DNA from 3 places in the Nonomuraea sp. NPDC004580 genome. Region 2 is predicted to be linked to each of the others. Evidence: riboswitches for the same ligand, from Rfam matches in the RefSeq annotation. Region 2 holds a riboswitch; each other region holds the start of a gene.

What was found. A riboswitch is a leader RNA that binds a small molecule or an ion and turns the genes downstream of it on or off. The one in region 2 is predicted to bind cyclic di-AMP.
Region 1: it holds a riboswitch for cyclic di-AMP, as region 2 does, so the genes downstream of both, ABZW11_RS19220 (hypothetical protein) here and ABZW11_RS43625 (GH25 family lysozyme) in region 2, are expected to answer to the same signal.
Region 3: it holds a riboswitch for cyclic di-AMP, as region 2 does, so the genes downstream of both, ABZW11_RS38710 (CHAP domain-containing protein) here and ABZW11_RS43625 (GH25 family lysozyme) in region 2, are expected to answer to the same signal.

The regions. Positions count from the first base shown of each region.
Region 1 covers NZ_JBEXLH010000016.1:109,212-113,369, reverse strand. The annotation lists gene ABZW11_RS19245 (VOC family protein) at 1-335, opposite strand, end outside; gene ABZW11_RS19240 (rod shape-determining protein) at 366-1,319, opposite strand; gene ABZW11_RS19235 (PadR family transcriptional regulator) at 1,541-1,972, opposite strand; gene ABZW11_RS19230 (hypothetical protein) at 1,978-2,220, shown strand; gene ABZW11_RS19225 (DUF5302 domain-containing protein) at 2,269-2,469, shown strand; cyclic di-AMP (ydaO/yuaA leader) riboswitch at 2,637-2,777, shown strand; partial or broken gene ABZW11_RS19220 (hypothetical protein) at 3,023-3,448, shown strand; gene ABZW11_RS19215 (alpha/beta hydrolase) at 3,613-4,158, shown strand, end outside.
Region 2 covers NZ_JBEXLH010000091.1:19,995-24,152, reverse strand. The annotation lists gene ABZW11_RS43630 (SDR family oxidoreductase) at 149-892, shown strand; gene ABZW11_RS43625 (GH25 family lysozyme) at 906-1,649, opposite strand; cyclic di-AMP (ydaO/yuaA leader) riboswitch at 1,662-1,805, opposite strand; gene mqo (malate dehydrogenase (quinone)) at 1,995-3,437, opposite strand; gene ABZW11_RS43615 (hypothetical protein) at 3,617-3,919, shown strand; gene ABZW11_RS43610 (GNAT family protein) at 4,040-4,158, shown strand, end outside.
Region 3 covers NZ_JBEXLH010000064.1:17,981-22,138, forward strand. The annotation lists gene ABZW11_RS38700 (aldo/keto reductase) at 1-333, shown strand, start outside; gene ABZW11_RS38705 (Gfo/Idh/MocA family oxidoreductase) at 416-1,369, shown strand; cyclic di-AMP (ydaO/yuaA leader) riboswitch at 1,487-1,623, shown strand; gene ABZW11_RS38710 (CHAP domain-containing protein) at 1,636-2,334, shown strand; gene ABZW11_RS38715 (hypothetical protein) at 2,397-2,729, opposite strand; gene ABZW11_RS38720 (hypothetical protein) at 2,765-3,313, shown strand; gene ABZW11_RS38725 (YciI family protein) at 3,412-3,852, shown strand; gene ABZW11_RS38730 (RNA polymerase sigma factor) at 3,894-4,158, shown strand, end outside.

The sequences.
Region 1 (4,158 bases), on a different contig from region 2:
ACCAGCCGCAGCGCCTCGTCCAGGTCGTCCACGTACACCGCGACGTGCTGCCACCCCAGGTCACACGGCACCACGGGCCCGCCCTGCCGGGGCCCGCTGAACTCGAACAGCTCGATGCCGGGCCCGTCCGGCAGGCGCAGCATGCGGACCGCCACCTCGGCCGTGCCCTGCGGCACGCCCAGACGCCGCTCGGTCGCCCAGCCGCCCTTGGGTCCCCGTTCGCGCGGAAGGGTGTCGAAGAGCACCTCGGCGCCGAACGCGCGGACGAAGAACGCGGTGGCCGCCTCCAGGTCGGGCACGGTGACCCCGACGTGATCGATGCCGCGGACGGTCATGGCCTACCTCCTGTCGGAACGGGGGGTCGCTCACCTACGGTTGCGGAACCTCCCGATCAGCCCCAGCTCGTCCACGCAGCGGCCCAGCCCGAGCGCCACGGCCTCCAGCGGGCGGTCCGCGCGGCGTACCGGCATGCACAGGGCTCCGCGCAGGCACCGGCCGAGGCCGCGCAGCAGCGCGCCGCCGCCCACCACGACCGCGCCGCGCACGCCGAGGTCGGCGGCCAGCTCGGCCGGGCAGCGCTCGACGGTCTCCACCGCCGTGCGCGCGATCGACTCGAACGACGGCTCGGTGGCCTCGAAGATCTTCTGTACGGGCAGCACGAGGTCGTGCTCGCGCCCGGTCTCCGGGTCCCTGGCCCGCACGGTGACCTCGGAGTTCGTGCCCGAGGACCGGCGCTTGGCCGACTCCGCCTCGTCGTCGTCGAGCAGCAGGCCGTGCTCCCGCTCGACGAACCTGGCGATCGCCCGGTTGACCGCCAGCCCCCCGTACGGAACCGAGCCCGACGCCACCACCGACTCGCCCGACAGCACGGCGATGCGAGCGCTGTCGCGGCCGATGTCGATCACCATGTGCCCCGTGCAGTCCGACAGCTCCAGGCCCGCGCCGAGCGCCGCCGCCACCGCGTGCGGCACCAGCCGGGCGATCCTGGCCTCCGCCTCGTACGCGATGTCGCGCAGCGCCGCCCGGTCGATCGGCGTCGAGTCGCCGGGCAGCGCCATGACGACGCGCGGCCGGGAGTAGGGGTGCCAGTGCACCTTGCGCAGGAAGTGCCGGATCATGCGCCGGGCCAGCTCGGTGTCGGCGGGCAGCCCGCCGCGTACCGGCCAGCACGTACGGCCGCCGCCCCCGAGGGCGGCGGCTTCCGCGCCGTAGCCGATGACCTTCCCGGTGCGGCCGTCGCACATCACCGCCGAGGGCTCATCGAGCACGATGCCCCTGCGCTTGGCGTAGATGCGCGTGCTTGCGGCTCCGAGGTCCATCGCCAAATCACGACCGAAAACGCTCATCGCCGGACATATTTCCTGAGTCGCTCCAACGCAACACCAGGAAGAGAACTGGGCATTTTTACTGAACCGGCGTTAGCGCCGCGATACTGGACGCGTGCTCGACTACGACCGGGCAACCGCCCGCCAGGGCACGTCCGGTACCCCCGGCCCGGTCTTCCGCCTCCTGGCCTTCACCGCCGCCTGGCCTCGTCCGCTCAGGGTCTCCTGAGCTCGGCGAGGGTGTCGTCGGCCCACTGGAGGCCGGTGCGGGCCATGGCGAGGCCGAGCGTGTGGGCGTGGTGGCCGAACTCGCCGGGCCGCAACGACTCCAGCTTCTCCAGCCGCGCCACGTAGCGTGCCCTGATGCGCTCGACCACGGCGACGGCCTGGTCGCGGTCCACCAGGTGCAGCAGGAACGCCTGGAGCGCGACCTCGCTGCGTACGGTCATCGCGGCGTCGTGCTCCTCCATCCACCCGCGCAGCTCCCGGCGGCCGTCGGGCGTGATGCGGTAGATCTTGCGGCCCCTCGCGCCCTCCGACTCGACCTCCACGAGCCCGTCGGCGGTCATCTTCACCAGCTCGGGATAGATCTCCGTGTGCCCGGCCTGCCAGACGTGGTTGAGCGAGTGGTCGAACGTCTTGGCCAGGCGGCATGGTGGCGGTCCTCATCGTCTACACGGCGGAGTTCGCCGCGAGCGTACCCGGGGCGGGCGCGGCCGCCGCGCACGCCTCCGCCGCCGCGCTGGTCGTGCCGTCGCTCGGGGTGGCGGGCGCGGCGATCGCCCTGGTCGCGCTGGTGGCGCTGCCCGACAGGCGGCTCGCGGACCCGGCAGAGCCGGCGGACCGGCCGCCACGGCGGCCTGAAGACACGGTGGAGGCCGGTTTCGCGTCATGAGCGGGGGCGTGCGAAGCTTTGTGTGTCCCCAACACCATGGAGGTCCTCATGGCGGATACACCGGAGCCGGAAGTCAGCGAAACTCCCGAGGACGAGATGAAGCGCAAGTTCCGCGAAGCGCTGGAGCGCAAGCGCAGCCAGCAGGCGGGCGCGGGCGCGGGTGGCAGGGGCGTCGACCCATCGAAGATCCACGGGGCGCACGGCCCGGCTGCCAATAAGAGATCGTTCAGGCGCAAGAGCGGCGGCTGAGGACTGATTCCTCAGGGGGCACGGCATGCCGTGCCCCCTTTTTGTATGCATTCCCGCTGAAGGTAGATCTTTGTCCGATTTGTGGTGAAACGTTTGCGGGTGTCCGATCCCATCGTTAGAGTGTTCGCCATTACCAGCCGGTGACCTAGTCCTTACCCAAGACGGACGACCGGCTGGCGCCGAATCCCGAACCATTCGGGAACCGGGGAACCACCCTCATCCGGGGTGAATCCGGCCCGCGCGGCCGGTAGGGCAACTCCACCGCCCGAACCCGTCAGCTAACCCGGTAGGCGTGATGGAGAGGATTGCGTATCACATGTTTCAGCGCGTCGTACCCCCAGACCGCTCTTTGACGGCCGCCCGCTGAGCGGCCCCCTTCCCCAGGCTCGTCATTTGCGCTCCGCGTAGCGCCGCGGGGTCCCCGCCCCGCCGCGCCCTCATCCCCTCGCGCCCGAGCGCAACTCCCCTGTCCCCTCGTGAAGGGTTTTGCTGCTTCATGTCTGCCCGTTTCAGCCTGCGTTCCCTCGCCACGCTGACCGCCTGCTGCGTCGGCATGCTGACCTGCGCCAGTACCGCCGCGCACGCCGACACCCCCGACAAAAACAAGAAGATCCTGCTCAAGGGCTCGACCACGGCCTCGTACTTCTGGGACGACGGCTCCGGCCGGGCCGGTGACACCGGGCTGCCGGCCAGCGGCAAGCCCATGCAGAAGGGTCTGGCCGCCAGCCCGAGCTGGCCGCTGCTGACCGAGGGTTACGTGGTCTACAAGGGCAAGAAGGCGCCCTTCTTCGTCGGTGACCGCGGGCCGGGCGAGCCCTCCAGTCGCGGCATCATGCTCGACCTCGACGCCAAGACGTTCGCCGAGCTGACCGGCGGCAGGTTCAACTCCAGCACGCTCGGTGTGGACGGCGTCGGCGGCCAGGGCCACATCGAGGTCGAGTACGTCATCACCAAGTGGGGCGACGGCGTGGGCAAGAAGAACCACCCGGTCCCGTTCTCGACCGGCGCCTGGTCCAGGCGCGACAGGAACCCGGCGCCCCCGCCCGCCGAGCAGGAGCAGGGCTCCCAGGCCGGTGGCATCGCCGTACCGGCCGCCCGCTGACGGCTTTACGCCACACGTACCAGAATGACATTCTGGTCTGCGTGACGACCCGTGTAGCCGCAAACGGCATCGAGATCGCCTATGACAGCTTCGGCGCACCCACAGGGCGGCCGCTCCTCCTGATCATGGGGCTCGGCGCGCAGCTCATCCAATGGGACGAAGGGCTCTGCCGGCTCCTCGCGGAGCAGGGACACCACGTCGTACGGTTCGACAACCGCGACGCGGGACTGTCCACGCACCTCCACGACGCGGGCGTCCCCCAGCCGGGGGCGCCCGCGCCGTATTCGCTGACGGACATGGCCGCCGACACCGCCGCGTTCATGGACGCCATCGGCTGGCCGTCCGCGCACGTCGTGGGCGCCTCGATGGGCGGCATGATCGCCCAGACGCTGGCCATCGAGCACCCCGAGCGGGTGCTGACGCTCACCTCCATCATGTCCACGCCGGGACCCGACGTGGTCCCGCCCACCCCCGAGGCGATGACCGCGCTCATGACGCCGCCGCCCACCGACCGCGCCGGCGTGCTCGACCAGTCGGTGGTGACCTGGTCGGTGATCGGCTCACCGGGCTACGAGCTGGACGAGGAA
Region 2 (4,158 bases):
TCCCCAGGCGCTCAGCGAGCCTGTCACCAGCTAGGACAGCGCAGCCTCGCGGTCTGTGACCGCGAGGCCGGGAGTTTGCCGAGCCGAGGGCTTAGCGGGAGGTGGCAAGGGGAGGGTGCGGTGGACTGCGGCGAGGGGGAGGCGTGTCATGAAGGTCGTGGTGGTCGGCGGGACCGGCCTGATCGGATCGAAGCTGGTGAGCAGGCTGTCGCGCGACGGCCACGAGGCGGTGGCGGCATCGCCGCACACCGGGGTGAACACGCTCACCGGCGAGGGTCTCGCCGAAGCGCTGGAGGGGGCGCGGGTGGTGGTCGACGTGTCGAACGCGCCGTCGTTCGAACCGGCCGCCGTCCTGGAGTTCTTCGAGACCTCCACCGGCAACCTGCTGGCCGCCGAGTCGGAGGCGGGGGTCGGGCACCATGTCGCGTTGTCCATCGTCGGCACCGAACGCATGCCGGACAACGGATATTTCCGGGCGAAGGTCACACAGGAGCAGCTGATCGAGAAGTCGGGGATCCCGTACTCGCTGGTGCACGCGACCCAGTTCTTCGAGTTCGTGAAGGGCATCGCGGACGAGGCCGCCGACGGGGGAGTGGTGCGCATCGCGCCTGTGCTGTTCCAGCCGATCGCCGGGGACGACGTGGCCGCGGTGCTGTGCGAGGTCGCGGAGGGTACGCCGCTCAACGGCCGGCTGGAGGTGGCCGGGCCGGAGCGGGTCAGGATGGACGAGTTCGTCCGGCAGGCGCTGGCGGGGCTCGGTGACCCCCGTGAGGTGGTCACCGACCCGCACGCGCGTTACTTCGGGAGCGAGCTGGGCGAGCACTCGCTCGTGCCGCTGGGGGAGGCGCGGCTCGGCGGGGCTCGCTACGGCGACTGGGCCGCCGCCGGGTAGAACGCCCGAGACGTCAGACGGACTGGCGGCCCAGGGCGCGGAGCTGGTCGGGCGTCAGAGCCGAGACGTTCTGGTCGATGGGGACGTCCGTGTACTGGTGGATCGTCCACGACTTCCAGTCGGCCGGCGGCGTGATCGCGCCCTTGGCACGGCTGTAGTGGGCGACCCAGAGCGGGTACTGCGCCAGGCCGTGGCCGTAGGTGTCGGCGAAGTTCCAGCCGCTGTAGAAGAGCGGCTTGGTGCCGGTCTGGTTCTCCACGTACGACAGCCACGCCTTGGCCCAGGCGTTCACCTCGGCGACGGACTTGCCGTCGGTCGTCTCCAGGTCGAGGACCAGCAGGTCACCGGCCTTGGCGGGCTGGGCGTTCACCGCGGCCAGGAAGTGGTTGGCGTCGGCGATGGGATCGTCGGCGGGGTGGCCGTAGTGGTAGGCGCCGCGCACGATGCCCTTCTCGCCGAGCTCCCGCCAGTGCCTGGCGAAGGAGGAGTCGACGAAGTCGGTCCCCTCGGTGGCCTTGATGATGCCGAACTGCGCAGAGCTGGCGCTCCAGTCGTACAGCGGCTCGTAGTGGGAGATGTCCAGGCCGTAGGTCAGGGCGGAGCTGTGCTGGGCCGCCTCGTGCGGGGCGACCTGGTCGGTGGTGGAGGCGTGTGCGGTGCCGGTGACGGCGGTGCCGGTGACGGCGGTGACGGCGGCGAGTACGGCTCCGCCGAGCGCCAGTCCGAGGCGCTTGCGGTTCTCGGCAAGCTTGGCCATGCGGATGTTGACTCCTTGCTTCCATGCCGCCTACCGGGTTAGCTGACGGGTTCGGGACTGGAAGTGCCCTACGGACACGGGCATGAGCGGGCGTCCGATTCACCCCGGAAAGTGGGTCCCCGGTTCCGCGGGACGCGGATTCGGCGGCCGTACGCCGGAGACGGCGTACGGTCCGGTCAAAGATGCGAGGTCACGCGCTGCGGTGGTCCCTCGACCCGCAAAAGTACATAATTCGCAAAAGTATCTGCAAGTACTCCAAAGGGACTTTCCAGCCTCTGACCTGGTAAGAGGCCCGAAAACCCCGTGTACGTCGCGGATTCGGAAATAGGTAAAGTTTTCCGGCATTCACTCCAGACGAAGCGTTCGAGCCGTCCTCGTGAGGGTCTCCGGCGGCGGTGCGGCGCCGTACGACGGCACGAGCTCGCGCAACGCCGGCCGCCAGCCGTCCACCCGGCCGGGGAAGGCGCGTCCGAGCACGTCCAGCATGATCGCCACGGACGCCGACGCCCCGGGTGAGGCACCGAGCAGGGCGGCGAGCCCCCCGTGGGCCGACGTCACCACCTCGGTGCCGAACCCGGCGATCGACCCGCGCCCGTTCACCGGCTTGACCACCTGCACCCGCTGGCCCGCGGTGATCGGCTCCCAGTCCTCCGCCCGCGCCTCGGGGACGAACCGGCGCAGCGCCCGCAGCCGGTCGCCGCGCGTCTGCGCGAGCTGCCCGACCAGGTAGCGCAGCAGGGCGGGCTCGGCGCGGGCGGCGCCGAGCAGCGTCATGACGTTGCCGGGGGTGACGGATCCCGGCAGGTCGGTGAGCCTGCCGCGCTTGAGGAAGCGTGGCGAGAACGCGGCGAAGGGGCCGAACATCAGGTATGTGCGCCCGTCCACGACCCGGGTGTCGAGATGCGGCACCGACAGGGCGGGCGCGCCCGGCTCGGCATGACTGTAGACCTTGGCGTGGTGCCCGGCCACCAGCTCGGCCCGGTCCGTACGCAGGAACCGCCCGCTGATCGGGAACCCCCCGTACGCCCGCGTCTCCGCCACCCCGGCGCTCTGCAGCAGCGGCAGCGTGCCGCCGCCCGCCCCCAGGAACACGAACGACCCGCGCACCCCGTAGTCGCGGGAACCCGCCAGGTCGCGCACCCGCAGCCGCCACGACCTGCGGTCATGGGAGAGCCCGCGCACCTCGTGCCCGGTCCGCACCTCGACGCCGTCGCGTTCGAGCGCGGCGAACAGCCGCCGGGTCAGCACGCCGTAGTCGACGTCGGTGCCGCCACGGGAACGGCACAGCGCCACCTGCTCACCGGCGGGCCGGCCGGCGAACATCAGCGGCAGCAGCTCCGCCATCACCGCCCGGTCGCGGATGAACTCAAGCCCCTCGAACAGCGGATGATCGCGCAGCGCCGCGTGCCGCAGCCGCAGGTGCTCGACCCCGGCCGCGCCCCGGGCGAAGGAGAGATGCGGCACCGGCCGGATGAACCCGGCGGGATCGCCCAGCGTGCCCTCCTCGACCAGGCCGGCCCACAGCTGCCGGGAGAGCTGGAACTGCTCGTTGATGGCGATGGCCCCGCCGACGTCGATCGAGCCGTCGCCGGTGAGCGGCGTGTAGTTGAACTCGCACAGTCCCGCGTGCCCGGTGCCGGCGTTGTTCCAGGCCGACGAGCTCTCCAGGCCGAGGCCGTCGAGCCGCTCCAGGACGAGCACCGACCAGTCCGGCTGTACGCGGCGCAGCAGCACGCCCAAGGTGGCGCTCATGATGCCACCGCCGACCAGGACCACGTCGTAGCCCACCCCGGCTCACCTCCAACTCGTATGACATGTTCGCTACTTGTATAACAGCGTCCGCGCGATGTGCGAGATCCGGAGTAGCGTGGATCTTCGAGCGCCCGTACGGCACAGGAGGTGATCACGATGCACCCGGTCTAGGGACGGCCCCACCCGGGGGCGTCACGGAGCCGAAAGGTGACCGTATGAGCAAGACCGACAAGACCCGTCCCTGGTGGGTGAAGATGGCCGAGGCGCCGATGGTGCACTGCCGGCCCGTTCACGACCACCGCGACGGCGTCTGCACCCTTCCCGGCCGCGTCGACCGCGAGAGCGCGTCGCTCAACCGGCGCATGAGCGGCTGCTACTGGCAGGCCACCGCCACGTTCCTGTTCGGTGAGGGCACCCTCAGCGGAGGCCGGGAGTGGACCGGCTACTGCCGTGCGGCGCGCCGCCGCGAGCGGCGTGCGGCCCGCCGCGAGCTGCGCGACTACCGCGCTGACGACTGAGTCGGCGACTGAGACGGCGACTGGGACGGCGACCGACAGCGCCCCGGGAGGCATCCGCCTCCCGGCGCATCAATGGGACACTCCACGAACTACCGATCAGTCCGTCGTGGAGGTGGGCGTATGTACGCGAAGTCCCTGGGAGTCAACGGCGCCGAGCTGCGGCCTCTGGAGCCCTGGCGGGCGGAGGAGTTCCTGGCTCACATCGACAGGGGGCGGGAGTTCATCGGGCGGTTCGTGGG
Region 3 (4,158 bases), on a different contig from region 2:
CACCCCTACTTCCAGCAGCGGCAGATGCGCGAGTTCCACGAGGCCAACGGCATCCTCACCGAGGCGTGGAGCCCGCTGGGGCAGGGCAGGGGGCTGCTCGACGACCCGGCGCTGCGGGTGCTGGCCGACAAGCACTGCAAGACGCCGGCGCAGATCGTGCTGCGCTGGCACCTGCAGCTCAGGAACGTGGTGATCCCGAAGTCGGTGACGCCGGCCCGGATCGCCGAGAACATCGACGTCTTCGACTTCATCCTGGACGCCGAGGACCTCGCGGCCATCGGCGCGCTCAGCCGGGGGCAGCGGCTCGGGCCCGACCCCGACTCGTTCGAGTGACGGATGTGACAAAACGACATTCCTGATATTTCCGGCACCACCGACATAAGCCCCTATTTGCCTTCCGGATACGATCGCCGGCGTGCGAGATTTCACTTGGGGAATAGCCGCCACCGGCGGCATCGCCCGTACCGTGGGTGCGGCGATCGTGGCGGAGCCCGGCATGCGGGTGGCCGCCGTAGGAAGCAGGAACCTGGCCAGGGCGCAGGCCCTGGCGTCGGCTTTGGGCGCGGAGTCGGCGTACGGGTCCTATGAGGAGTTGTGCGCCGACCCGGCGGTGGACGCGATCTACGTCGCCACCCCGCACGCCCAGCACCTGCAGGTCGCCGAGGCCGCGATCGCGGCGGGCAAGGCGGTGCTGTGCGAGAAGCCGCTGGCCGCGACCGTGGACGACGCGGAGAAGATGGTGCGGTTGGCCCGCGAGGCCGGGGTCTTCCTGATGGAGGCCATGTGGATGCGGTTCAACCCGCTCATCAGGCGCATCACGGAGGATCCGCGCTTCGGGGAGATCCGGTCGGTGCAGGCGAGCTTCGGCTTCGCCCATCCGTACGACCCGGCGCACCGCCTGTGGGCGCCGGAGCTGGGCGGCGGCGCCCTGCTCGACCTCGGGATCTACCCGTTCGGGCTGGCCCAGCTCATCCTGGGCATGCCCACCGACCTGCACGTCACCGGCTCCCTGGCCCCGAACGGCGTTGACGCGGAGGCGGCCGGCGTCTTGCGTTACCCCGGCGGGCGGCACGCTCTCGTGGCCACCTCATTGCTCGGGAATTACCCGAACGGGGCCAGTGTTGTAGGTACCCAGATGCGGGCGGACATCCAGGCGCCGTTCTGGGCACCGCAGCGGATCGTCCTCTCCGGGCCGGCGATGGAGCCGGAGGAGCACGTGCTCGACCCGGCCGACAACGGTTACGCCGGAGAGCTCCGCGAAGTCCGCGCCGCCACGGCCGAAGGCAGGACCGAATCCTCGATCATGCCGCTTGACGAATCCCTTGCCATGATGGGGCTTCTGGCCAAGGCGCGCAGTCAGCTCCGCTGACTTTACTTTTATGGATTTGTAATCCTCTTGCCTCATGTATTACCTTATGGGGCATCTTGAGGCATACGTCCGGTTTGTCCGGCTATGTCAGACCATCGCACGACACATCACAGGATCGTCCTGTGACCGCTGAATCCGCCACGCGCGGAACCGGGGACCCATGTCCTTTGGGGTGAATCGGCACTTCGGTGCCGTAGGGCAGCTTCCACGCCCGAACCCGTCAGCTAACCCGGTAAGCGGCATGGAAGCAAGGAGCAACCCCCTCGATGGCCAAGCATCGTCTTACCGCTGTCTCGAAGAGCACCATCGCCCGCGCCGTCCTCGGCGCCGGCGTCCTGGCCTCGGCCTTCGGCGTCCCCGCCGCGGCCCACGCCGACACCTCCACCGCCGTCGCCGCGGCCACCGCCGCGAAGCACCCGGCCACCGCGCTCGCCGCCCACAAGGCGGGCGAGCGTGACGAAACCAAGATCACCGCCACCGCCGACCAGGTCCTGGCCGTCGCCAGGGCGCAGGTGGGCGTCTCCGAGAACGCCAGCGGCGGCGGGACCAAGTTCCAGCAGTGGTACGCCAACTCCCAGCGTGCCGCCGAGACCGTCGCCCGTGACGGCGGCAGCCGCAACGCTTACCTGAACGCCGCCTGGTGCTCGATGTTCGTCTCCTGGGTCGGCGAGCAGACCGGCGCCCGCCCGCAGGTCGGCTGGGACGCCTGGACCGTCGCCCACGCCAAGTGGTTCGCCGCCAACAAGCGCTTCGGCCACGAGGCCAAGCCGGGTGCCGTGGTGTTCTTCTCCTGGAAGGGCGGCGACTCCCTGAGCGACATCCAGCACGTCGGCTTCGTCGTCAAGGACAACCACGACGGCACCATCTCCACCATCGAGGGCAACACCGGCAACGGCAAGGTCGAAGAGCGGGTCCGGCCGAAGTCGCAGGTCGTCGGCTACGGCTACCCCGAGTACGCCGGCTGACCTTCCCTCGCGTCCCTCTTCGTGACAGCGGAACGCGCGCCCCTTCCGGGGGCGCGCGTTCGTCATGTCAGGAGGTCGGCGTACGGCCCCGGGATCTCGCTGAGCTCGTCGTGGGTGCCGCACTGCACGATCCGGCCTTCGTCGAGCACGACGATCAGATCCGCCATCCGCACGGTGGGGAAGCGGTGGGTGATCAGCAACGTGACGGCTCCCGGACGGCTCCCGGCCGCCTCGGCGTAGCGGGCGAAGACCGCGCTCTCGGCCGGTGCGTCCAGTGCGGCGGTCGGCTCGTCCAGCACCAGCAGCAACGGCTCCGTCCGCATCGACCCGCGGGCCAGGGCCAGCCGCTGCGTGCCACGCTCGGGACGGTAACCCGGTTCCGCCCAGGCGGTCAATTGCGGAAAGTTGTAAGGCGCCTTACCATTTGGCGATGATCCACGGTGAGCGGCCGTCGTACGACGAGATGGTGTCGATGCTGGGAGTCCCCTTCGCGGTCGAGGACGCCCGCGCCCGCTGGGGCAGGCTCGTGGAGGAGGCCAAGGACGGCAGGACCATCATGATCACCCGCGAGCGCTGGGAGTGGGCGGCCATCGTGCCGCTCTTCAGGGTGGGCGGGGTGCTCACCGGCCTGCCGCTCGTGCCGCTGTCGACCGCGCGGTCCAAGCTGGGCGACCTCGTACGCCAGGTCGCCGACCCGTACGGCGAGCCCGTGCTGCTCGGCCGGCACCGCAAGCCGGTCGCCGGCCTGGTCGGCGCGCACGTCCTGCTCGGCAAGGACGCCCAGCAGGACCGCTCGGCCACCGCCGACGCCCTGCTGACCGGCGGCCACACGATCACGCTGGCCCACAACCCGGCCGAGGGCCTCGTCCTGGCCGTCGCGCGCGACCGGGAAGGCAAAGAGGTCTCCGCCGGCGCCGGCCGCAACGCCCGCGAAGCCCTCCACGCCCTCACCACCCCACCGCCCTGGCCGCAGACCTGACGTCCGGCGCCGCGAAGAAGGGTCGCGGGGCGAGTCGATCCAGGACGCAGCCGTTCGACGCCTTGCCGAGAACGTTCGAAGAGATGCGAGGAGAACCGATGAAGTTCATGATCGTGGGTAAGGCGAGCGCCGAGACCGAGGCGGGGGCGGTGCCCAGCCAGGAACTCGTGGACGGCATGCGCGCCTACAACGAATCGCTGACCAAGGCGGGCGTGCTGCTGGCGGCCGAGGGCCTCTATCCCAGCTCGCACGGCGCCCAGATCTCCTACAGCGACGGCAGGGCGACCGTCATCGACGGGCCGTTCACCGAGGCCAAGGAGCTGATCGCGGGCTTCTGGCTGATCCAGGTCAAGTCGCGCGAGGAGGCCATCGAGTGGGCGCTGCGCGTCCCGGTGCCGCCGGGGAACGACGGGGTCGGCCTGGAGGTGTGGCAGGTGTTCGACGGCTCTGACATGCCCGAGGGGACGCTGTCGCCGGAACAGCGCGCATACGACCATGCCCTGCGCGAGCGCCTGCTGGGAGACGAGCCTCGCCCCTGATCCCGGTTGCGAGTCGTGGGGCTGACTGGTCTCATGGGCCGGTGGCGGATTCTGACGTCCAGCGGACGATCGAGGCGGTCTGGCGGATCGAGGCGGCGCGGCTCATCGCCGGGCTCGCCGGGCTCGTCCGTGACGTCGGGCTGGCCGAGGAGCTGGCTCAGGACGCCCTGGTGGCGGCGCTTGAGCAGTGGCCGGAGTCGGGGGTGCCGCGCAATCCGGGTGCGTGGCTGATGACGGTGTCCAAGCGCCGCGCCATCGACCTCATCCGCAGGAACGAACGCCTCCAGCGCAACCTCGCCGAGCTGG